2 regions of the Janthinobacterium sp. GW822-FHT07H10 genome follow, and region 2 is predicted to be linked to the other one. Evidence: riboswitches for the same ligand, from Rfam matches in the RefSeq annotation. Region 2 holds a riboswitch; the other holds the start of a gene.
The links. Region 2 has a riboswitch for thiamine pyrophosphate ahead of thiC (phosphomethylpyrimidine synthase ThiC). Riboswitches for the same ligand answer to the same signal wherever they lie in the genome.
Positions count from the first base shown of each region.

Region 1: another riboswitch for thiamine pyrophosphate. It lies ahead of AC1RDJ_RS17830 (TonB-dependent siderophore receptor); the one in region 2 lies ahead of thiC (phosphomethylpyrimidine synthase ThiC).

Region 1 is NZ_JBXAKS010000007.1:255,630-260,343, forward strand. It holds gene AC1RDJ_RS17815 (Imm26 family immunity protein) at 1-51, opposite strand, end outside; gene AC1RDJ_RS17820 (ferritin family protein) at 264-569, opposite strand; gene AC1RDJ_RS17825 (iron-containing alcohol dehydrogenase) at 717-1,874, shown strand; TPP riboswitch at 1,952-2,049, shown strand; gene AC1RDJ_RS17830 (TonB-dependent siderophore receptor) at 2,136-4,304, shown strand; gene AC1RDJ_RS17835 (alpha/beta hydrolase family protein) at 4,442-4,714, shown strand, end outside.
Region 2 is NZ_JBXAKS010000009.1:114,434-119,147, reverse strand. It holds gene AC1RDJ_RS20040 (hydroxymethylpyrimidine/phosphomethylpyrimidine kinase) at 1-101, opposite strand, end outside; gene AC1RDJ_RS20035 (thiazole synthase) at 101-895, opposite strand; gene thiS (sulfur carrier protein ThiS) at 1,053-1,256, opposite strand; gene thiC (phosphomethylpyrimidine synthase ThiC) at 1,276-3,189, opposite strand; TPP riboswitch at 3,279-3,394, opposite strand; gene AC1RDJ_RS20020 (hypothetical protein) at 3,503-3,772, opposite strand; gene AC1RDJ_RS20015 (response regulator) at 3,827-4,633, opposite strand; gene AC1RDJ_RS20010 (hybrid sensor histidine kinase/response regulator) at 4,662-4,714, opposite strand, start outside.

The DNA.
Region 1 (4,714 bases), on a different contig from region 2:
CGGCAAGGGCACGGCAAACCAGCTGCCTTCTCGGTATGGTAATGACTTCATATAAAACCCTCAGGAAGACGCCGGGCAACGGCGACTGCGCGGCGCGATTTGCGGCCTCCGGTGCTCGCTGTACCTCAGTACAGTTCCGCTCCTCGGCCACAACGCGCATCCGCTCGCAACGCCGCTCGCCGACGTTAAATTCAATTAGGGCCACAGTCTACGCGAAGCAAGGCCGGTGTGGCGCATGGTACGCCACGGCAACAAACCAATAGTTACGATACTTTTTCATCATAATGATACTGGGCCACGATGGGGCCCGCCTTGAACAGCGCTTCCTTCATTTCCTTGTCCAGGCGCGCGTCGCGGCGGCGCATCCATTCGAGCAGCATGGCGACTTCCTTGCGGCTGGTATCGCCCGCATGCGCGAGCACGCGGCGCAGTTCCGGGTCGGTGCACGCCTCGAAGCGCTGGCTGTTCAGGTCAAGCGCTTGCAGCGCGGCGATGGCGGCGCCGATGGCGCGGTGCATGTCGAGCGCGGTGGCGGGCAAATCGGATTCTTCCAGTGGGACGGTGGTCATGCGGCTTCCTTTTCGCGTAGTGGGTGATATGGCCTGCGCTGCATTCTCCGCCGCGCGGGCGAAAAGCTCAAGCGCCCACGACACGTTTCGCCCCGTTCGGCCATAATCATGGCTCGGCATTAGCCTACACATCGCAGCGGGAGCCCCATGTTCAATTTCGATTTCTACAATCCGACGCAAATCCTCTTCGGCCAGGGCCAGATCGCCGCCATCACGGCGCTGATCCCGCCGCAGGCGAGGGTGCTGATGACGTATGGCGGCGGCAGCATCAAGCAGAACGGCGTCTACGATGAGGTGCGCGCGGCGCTGGCCGGCCACACGGTGCTGGAATTTGCCGGCATCGAACCGAATCCCAGCTATGAAACCCTGATGCAGGCCGTGGCCCTCGTGAAAAGCGAGCGCATCGATTTCCTGCTGGCCGTCGGCGGCGGTTCCGTGGTCGACGGCACCAAGTTCATCGCCGCGGCCGCGCTGCATGAAGGCGAGGCCTGGGACATCCTGGCGAAAGGCGGCAAGATCGTCGACGCCGCCCTGCCCTTCGGCACCGTGCTGACCCTGCCGGCCACGGGTTCCGAAATGAATGGCTCGGCCGTGATCACGCGCAAGGCCACGCAGGAAAAGCGCTCGTTCATGAGCCGCAAGGTCTATCCTAAATTCTCGGTACTGGATCCCACGAAGACGTTCACCCTGCCGCTGCGCCAGGTGGGCAATGGCGTCGTCGATGCCTTCGCGCATGTGATGGAGCAATACCTGACCTACCCCGTCAACGCGTCCGTGCAAGACCGCTTCGCCGAAGGCATCCTGCTGACCCTGATCGAGGAAGGCCCGAAGGCCCTGTCCCACCCGGACGACTACGACGTGCGCGCCAACGTGATGTGGAGCGCCACCCTGGCCTTGAATGGCCTGATCGGCGTGGGCGTGCCGCAGGACTGGTCCACGCACGCCATCGGCCATGAATTGACGGCCCTGTACGAGCTCGATCACGCGCAGACGCTGGCCATCATCCTGCCCAGCATGTTGCGCGTGCGCAAGCAGGCCAAGCGCGCCAAGCTGCTGCAGTATGCGGCCCGCGTGTGGGGCCTCGACGGCGGCGACGAGGATGGGCGCATCGAGGCGGCCATCGCGCGCACGGAATTCTTCTTCCGCCACATGGGCGTCAAGACGCGCCTGGCCGACTATGGCCTGAACCATGCGAGCGTGGACGCCATCGTGGCGGCGCTGGAAGCGCACGGCATGACGGCGCTGGGCGAGCAGCGCGAAGTGACGCCCGCCGTCAGCCGCAAGGTGCTGGAGCTGAGCCTGTAGCCTGGTTTTAGAATCTGCCCACACTGTTGTAAAACGGTCAGCCAGCGGGACAGCGGGCCGTGGTTCATGCTAAGCTGTCGTTTCGCTAGGGGTCCTGGAGTCGTTATCCGGGTGAGAGATACCCTTCGTACCTGATCTGGATAATGCCAGCGAAGGAAAGCGCAAAGTACCTCCCTCCTTTGATAGCTCCTGCGTTGGCGCCAGCCGAACAAGCAGCCTGCCGTGCTCTTTCCCAGAGACGGCTTGAACCACGAGCAATCTATGTCCACACCGAATTTATCTGCGCATTTTTCACGTCCTGTACTGACCCTGGCCATCCTGCACGCGTTTGCCGCGCCCGCCCTGGCCGTCAATGACACCGCCGAAGCCGATGCGCAAAGCATGACCGAAGTCATCGTCACGGCCAGCAAGGCGCCGGCCGCCAAGCGCGCCTCCGTGGGCGGCTTTTCCGACGCGCCGCTGCTGCAGACGCCGGCCAGCGTCACCGTCATCGGGCAAAAAGAATTGCAGGACCTGCAGATCCGCAATCTCAGCGATGCCGTCAAGCTCGACGCCAGCATCAACGATTCCTACAATGCCGTCGGCTATGCGGAACAGTTTACGATACGCGGCTTCAAGCTCGACACCAATTCCAGCTACCGCAAGGATGGCGTCGCCATTCCCGGCGACACGCAAATTCCGCTGGAAAACAAGGAACGCATCGAAGTGCTGAAGGGCCTGGCAGGCTTGCAGGCAGGCATCGCCGCGCCGGGCGGCGTGATCGACTTCATCGTCAAGCGCCCGACGAATGCGCCGCTGCGCACGGTCACGCTGGAAGCGCGCGAACGGGGCACGCTGTACGGCGCCGTCGACGTGGGCGGACGCCTGGAAGACACGCGCTTCGGCTACCGCGTCAACGTGGCGGCCGAGCGCCTGCGCTCCTACATCAAGGGCGCCGACGGCAACCGCAAATTCATTTCCGGCGCCTTCGACTGGCAAATCTCGCCGCAGGCGCTGCTACAACTGGACGCCGACTACCAGGACAAGGCGCAAGTGACGGCGCCCGGCTTCCAGCTGCTGAGCAACGGCCGCCTGCCGTCGAACGTCAGCGCCGACACCATGCTCAACAAGCAGCCGTGGACGCATCCGGTGGAAACCATCACCAGCAACGTCGGCCTGCGCTTCCAGTACGCGTTCAACGACGACTGGCATGCCACCGTCTCCGCCAACCAGCACTCGTTCAAGCGCGACGACTATACGGCCTACCCGTACGGCTGCAGCCCGGAAGGCTGGGACCCCGTGTTCTGCAGCAACGGCGACTTCTCCGTCTGGGATTTCCGCAGCCTGGGCGAGACGAAAAAGCCGCTGAGCGCGCAAGCCATGATCCAGGGCAAGTTCGCCACGGGCAGCCTGCGCCATGAATTCACGGCCGGCGTGTCGTATTTCAACCGCAAGGACCGTGCTGGCAAATACGTGTACGACGAAGTGGGCATCAGCAATATCTACCGTCCCGTCATCGTCGCCCCGTCCGACGGCGTCACGGGCCCCGTGCGCCTGGTGCGCAACGACAAGGAAAAATCCGTCTTCGTGCAGGACATCGTCAGCCTGGCGCCGAACTGGAAACTGCATGGCGGCTTGCGCCACATCGATGTCGATGGCTACCAGTATGTATTGAAGGCCGACAAGGAAATCCGCGCCAAGCACGACTTCCTGCTGCCGAACGTGGCGCTGGTGTACAACCCGCAAGACAATATCGCCGTGTATGCATCCTACTCGCAGGGCATGGAACACGGCGGCACGGCCGACCGCTATGCGGAAAACGCCAACGTGGAACTGACGCCGAGCCGCTCGAAGCAGATCGAGTTCGGCGTGAAGATGGACGTGACGCCGGACTTCCTGGTGGCCGCCAGCCTGTTCCAGATCCGCAAGGGCCTGGAATTCAACCAATACCTCGACAGCAGCAAAACCGCGTACAACTTCGTGCGTGCCGGCCAGGCCCAGCACCGTGGCCTGGAACTGTCGGCCCAGGGCAAGGCATCCGCCAACCTGCAGCTGGGCGCGTCCCTGACGGCCCTGAACAGCCAGCAGTCGGACACGGGCAATGCGGACCTGGACGGCAAGCGCGTGCCCAACGTGCCGGCCCTGAAGGCGGCCGTGCGCGCCGACTACGCCGTGCCGCAAGTGGCGGGCTTGAACGTCAATGGCAGCTGGGAATATGCGGGCAGGAAAGCCTTTGAGTACAGCAACACCACCTTCGTGCCATCGTACAGCGTGTTCAACGTGGGCGCCGCCTACGCCACGCGCCTGGCCGGCACGCCCGCCGTGCTGCGCGCCAGCGTCAACAACCTGACGGACAAGTTCTACTGGCGCGACGTGACACCGGAAGCGGGCGGCTACCTGTTCCCGGGCGCCAGCCGGACCTTGAAGGTGTCGGCGCAGTTCGACTTTTAACAGCCGCATGGGGGCATGCGCCGGACATGCCCCTGTTCATGGATGCGCATAGCAAATAATTAAAATATTACACTATGGCAATTATTAAATTGCTATAATTGCCACCCTTATTTTGATTATCCGTGCAAGGCATCTCCATGAAACAACATGTGGCGTCACTGGTATTTGCCAGCCTGATCCTGATCACGGGCGGCGGCGCCCACGCCACCGAGGCCGCGATTCCCATAGAGCAATTCACCAGCAAGGATCGGTTCAGTACACCACGCCTGTCGCCAGACGGCAAACACATAGCGGTCACGACTCAGATGCAGCAGGGTGGGCGCAACATCCCCATCATCACCATCTATGCATTGCCGGACATGAAAGCGGTAGGCATGCTGCGCCTGCGCATATTTGAAGTGCCGCTTAAC
Region 2 (4,714 bases):
GCGCCCTGCGCCGCGATGGCGAGAATATCGGCAGCGATGCCCGCGCCGCCGGAAGGATCGACGCCGGCAAACACCAGCACCACCGGCAGCGTAGGCACCATCACGCCAGGCGGCCTGCCATCGGCGACGATGGCGAGGCGGCGAATTTGCGCGGCATGCGTCCCGCCAGGAACGCTTCGCGCCCGGCCCGCACGGCCAGCTTCATGGCGCGCGCCATGCGCACGGGGTCGCGCGCGCCCGCGATCGCCGTGTTCATCAACACGCCATCGCAGCCAAGCTCCATGGCGATCGCCGCATCCGACGCCGTGCCCACGCCCGCGTCCACCAGCACGGGCACTTTCGCCTGGTCGATGATCAGGGACAAGTTCCACGGATTCAAGATGCCCATGCCCGAGCCGATCAGGGACGCCAGCGGCATGACGGCCACGCAGCCGATGTCTTCCAGAATCTTCGCCTGGATCGGGTCGTCGCTGCAGTACACCATCACGTCGAAGCCATCCTTGACCAGCGCCTCGGCCGCGATCAGGGTTTCCGGCATGTGCGGGAACAGGGTCTTTTCGTCGCCCAGCACTTCCAGTTTCACCAGATTGCGCCCGCCCAGCAGTTCGCGCGCCAGCTGCAAGGTGTACACGGCATCCTTGGCGTTGTAGCAGCCGGCCGTGTTCGGGAGTATCGTGTACTGCTCGGGCGGCACGAAGTCGAGCAGGCTGGGCGCATTCGGATCTTGCCCGATATTCACGCGGCGGATCGCCACCGTGATGATCTGCGCCTCGGCCGCGTCCGTCGCTTCGCGCGTCTGCGGCAAGTCCTTGTACTTGCCGCTGCCCACCAGCAGGCGCGATTGATACTGTTTTCCTGCGATCGTCAGCAGGTCGTTGTTTGTTGCGGTATGCATATGCTGTTCCTTAAGTTTTTAAACGTCCGAAGAAAACCGTCGCGAGCGGCGATGATTTGTGGCCGAGACGCGCCACCGTGCCAGGGCACGGGCGCGCCGAGCCGGTGAGCATCGCAGGCCGCAAAGCGCGACGCGCAGCAGGTTTGCTTGGACATTTTTAGCCGCCGCCGATGGCGCGGACGATCTCCACCTGGTCCTGGGTTTCCAGGACCCTGTCCCGCCACGCCTTGCGCGGCACCACGCTGCGGTTGACGGCCAGCGCCAGCGCCTGGTTTTCCAGCGACAGCGCGGCGATCAGTTGATCCAGGGTTTGCCCGGGCGGCACCTGGTGCGGCGCGCCGTTGAGCATGATCGGTATCAATGCACTCATCACGCCTCCCTCAGACCTTGCGGTACAGCTCGGCGCCGTTCTTGATGAACTCGATGGCTTTCACTTCCATGCCCTGCTTCAGCGCCTTGTCTTCCGCAATGCCCATGCCGGCCGCGTATTCGCGCACTTCCTGCGTGATCTTCATCGAACAGAAGTGGGGGCCGCACATGGAGCAGAAATGCGCCACCTTGGCCGAATCCTTGGGCAAGGTTTCATCGTGGAATTCGCGCGCCTTGTCCGGGTCCAGGCCGATGTTGAACTGGTCGTCCCAGCGGAATTCGAAACGCGCCTTCGACAGCGCGTTGTCGCGGATCTGCGCGCCCGGATGGCCTTTCGCCAGGTCGGCCGCATGCGCCGCAATCTTGTAGGTGATGATGCCGTCCTTGACGTCCGCCTTGTTCGGCAAGCCCAGGTGCTCCTTCGGCGTCACGTAGCACAGCATGGCCGTGCCGTACCAGCCGATCATGGCCGCGCCGATGCCCGAGGTGATGTGGTCGTAGCCGGGCGCGATATCGGTCGTCAGCGGCCCCAGGGTGTAGAACGGCGCCTCGCCGCACTGCTCCAGCTGCAAGTCCATGTTTTCCTTGATCAATTGCATGGGCACGTGGCCCGGGCCTTCGATCATCACTTGCACGTCGTGCTTCCAGGCGATCTGCGTCAGCTCGCCCAGGGTCTTCAGCTCGCCCAGCTGCGCCTCGTCGTTGGCGTCGTAGATGGAGCCGGGACGCAGGCCGTCGCCCAGCGAGAACGAGACGTCATACGCCTTCATGATCTCGCAAATCTCTTCGAAATGCGTGTACAGGAACGATTCCTGGTGGTGGGCCAGGCACCATTTCGCCATGATGGAGCCGCCGCGCGAAACGATGCCCGTCAAGCGCTTGGCCGTCATCGGCACATAGCGCAGCAGCACGCCGGCGTGGATGGTGAAGTAGTCGACGCCCTGCTCGGCCTGCTCGATCAGGGTGTCGCGGAAAATTTCCCACGTTAAATCTTCTGCCTTGCCATTGACCTTTTCCAGCGCCTGGTAGATGGGCACGGTACCGATGGGCACGGGGCTGTTGCGCACGATCCATTCGCGCGTCTCGTGGATGTGCTTGCCAGTCGACAAGTCCATCACATTGTCGCCGCCCCAGCGGATGGCCCAGGTCATCTTTTCCACTTCCTCGCCGATGGACGACGTGACGGCCGAGTTGCCGATATTTGCGTTAATTTTCACCAGGAAATTGCGACCGATGATCATCGGCTCGACTTCCGGGTGGTTGATGTTGGCGGGAATGATGGCGCGGCCGCGGGCGATTTCCTCGCGCACGAACTCGGGCGTGATTTCGGCAGGGATGCTGGCGCCAAACGACTGGCCCGGGTGCTGGCGGCCCATCATCTCGGCCATCCGCTCGCCCATGGGGCCGGAAGCCTTGAGCTCGCGCAAATACTCTTGCCGGCGCATGTTTTCGCGGATGGCGACGAATTCCATTTCCGGCGTGATGATGCCCTGGCGCGCATAATGCATCTGCGTCACGTTCTTGCCGGCAATGGCGCGGCGCGGCTTGCGGTGCAGGTTGAAGCGCAGCTCGGCCAGTTTCGGGTCGGCCAGGCGGGCGATGCCGTAATCGGAGGTGGGACCGGGCAATTCTTCCGTGTCGGCACGCTCGAGTATCCACGGCAGGCGCGGCGTATCGAGGCCCGAGCGGATGTCGATCTGCACGTCCGGGTCCGTGTACGGGCCGGACGTGTCATACACGTAGATCGGCGGATTCTTTTCACCGCCGAACGACGCTTCCGTGTCGGACTGGCTGATGGCGCGCATGGGCACGCGGATGTCGGGGCGGCTGCCTTCGACATAGATCTTGCACGAATTGGGCAGCGGCGCGATGGCGGCTTCGTCGACCGTGGCGGTGGCGGAAAGGAATTTCGGATTGGCGTTCATTTTGGCTCCTTGGCTAGACTGCAGCTAGACTATTTATAGCCTGGAGCCAGCTAAGGAGGTTCGGCTGCGCGCACGCGGAAAGGCGGGGTGCGTTCATCCTAAAGCTTCCCTTCGCTGGCATTATCCAGATCAGGTTCGGAGGGTATTTCTCACCCGCGCTTGCACCGTGTTTCCACAGCGAAAGGCAGGACCCCTAGCGTTTGCCGCCTTGCGGCAGCGAGCCAATTATACGCGGTTCGCGCCGCGTGGCCAGATGATTTCTTGCAGCTGTCGTCTTTGCGCATCGCTTGCCTTGCAAACGATGCGCGGACGTTTATTTCTTCTTGCCCCAGCGCCAGCTGGTCGGTTCGCCTTTCAGCCAGCACACGCCGACGAGCGCGGCGGCAATGACGACTTCATAGACGATGTACGGCGCCAGCGATTCCTGCGGCGGGAACAGATAGGCGCCGCAGGCGAACAGCGCCAGCGCGCCGAGGAAGACCAGCCAGCCCTGCCAGGTGATGGGCATGCCCCAGCCCCAGCCATAGGTCTTGGCGGGGAACCAGTATTGCGGCGGTGTCGCCGGAGGCAGTTTGTCAGCCATGATGCTTTCCTTGTCGATGTGAATGGCAACAAGTATAAATCAGCCGCCCGCCAATCAGGCAGTGCGCAGGCGCGCCGTGACATCGAGGCCGATGCCGCGGTAGCCGATGAAGCGGCTGCCATTGTCGAACATCGGTTCGCCGCTGACCTGCAGGTATTGCGTGCTGCCGTCCGGGTTGGCGCGGCTGTAGATGAAGTCGAGGAACGGTTCGCGCGCGGCGATCTTGGCGTCGAGCAAGGCACGCTCGGCGGCGTTCCAGCGCTGCGGCTCGTCTTCGCTGCCGATGCCCAGCATCTCGGCCACGGGGCCGGAAAAGCGCGTCAAATTGCCCTGCGCATCCTGTTCCCAGTACCAATCCGACGACAGTTCCGTGAAGCGCTGGAAGCGCGCTTCGCTTTCGCGCAGTTCGGCCGTGCGCGCTTCCACCATCTGTTCCAGCGACTTGCTGTAGTCGCCCAGCTTCTGGTACAGCAGGCGCACTTCCAGCATGTTGTGGATGCGCGTCTTGACTTCCACCAGGTCGAAGGGCTTGCTGACGAAATCCTTGGCGCCGGCCTGCAGCGCGCGCAGCTTGTGGCCAGGCTGGGCCGTGATCACCAGCACGGGCAGGTAACTGCCTGCCTCGATGTCGCGCAAGCCTTCCATCACCTCGAAGCCATCCATTTCCGGCATCTGCAAGTCGAGCAGGATCAAATCGTAGCGGTGCTGCTGGTGCAGCGCGCGCACGGCTTGCGGGTCCATGGTGGACGTGATGCGCGTATAGCCGGCATTGCGCAGCACCTGTTCCAGCAGCATGACGTTGGCCTCCTGGTCATCGACGATGAGGATGCTGGCGTTCAGAATCTCGGTGGCTTGAAGCATGGCGGTATTCCTAAAAATAAATGCTGAATTAGCGTACTGCGTGAGTGTCGTCGGCCAGGCCGTGCGCGGCCGCATGGTGCA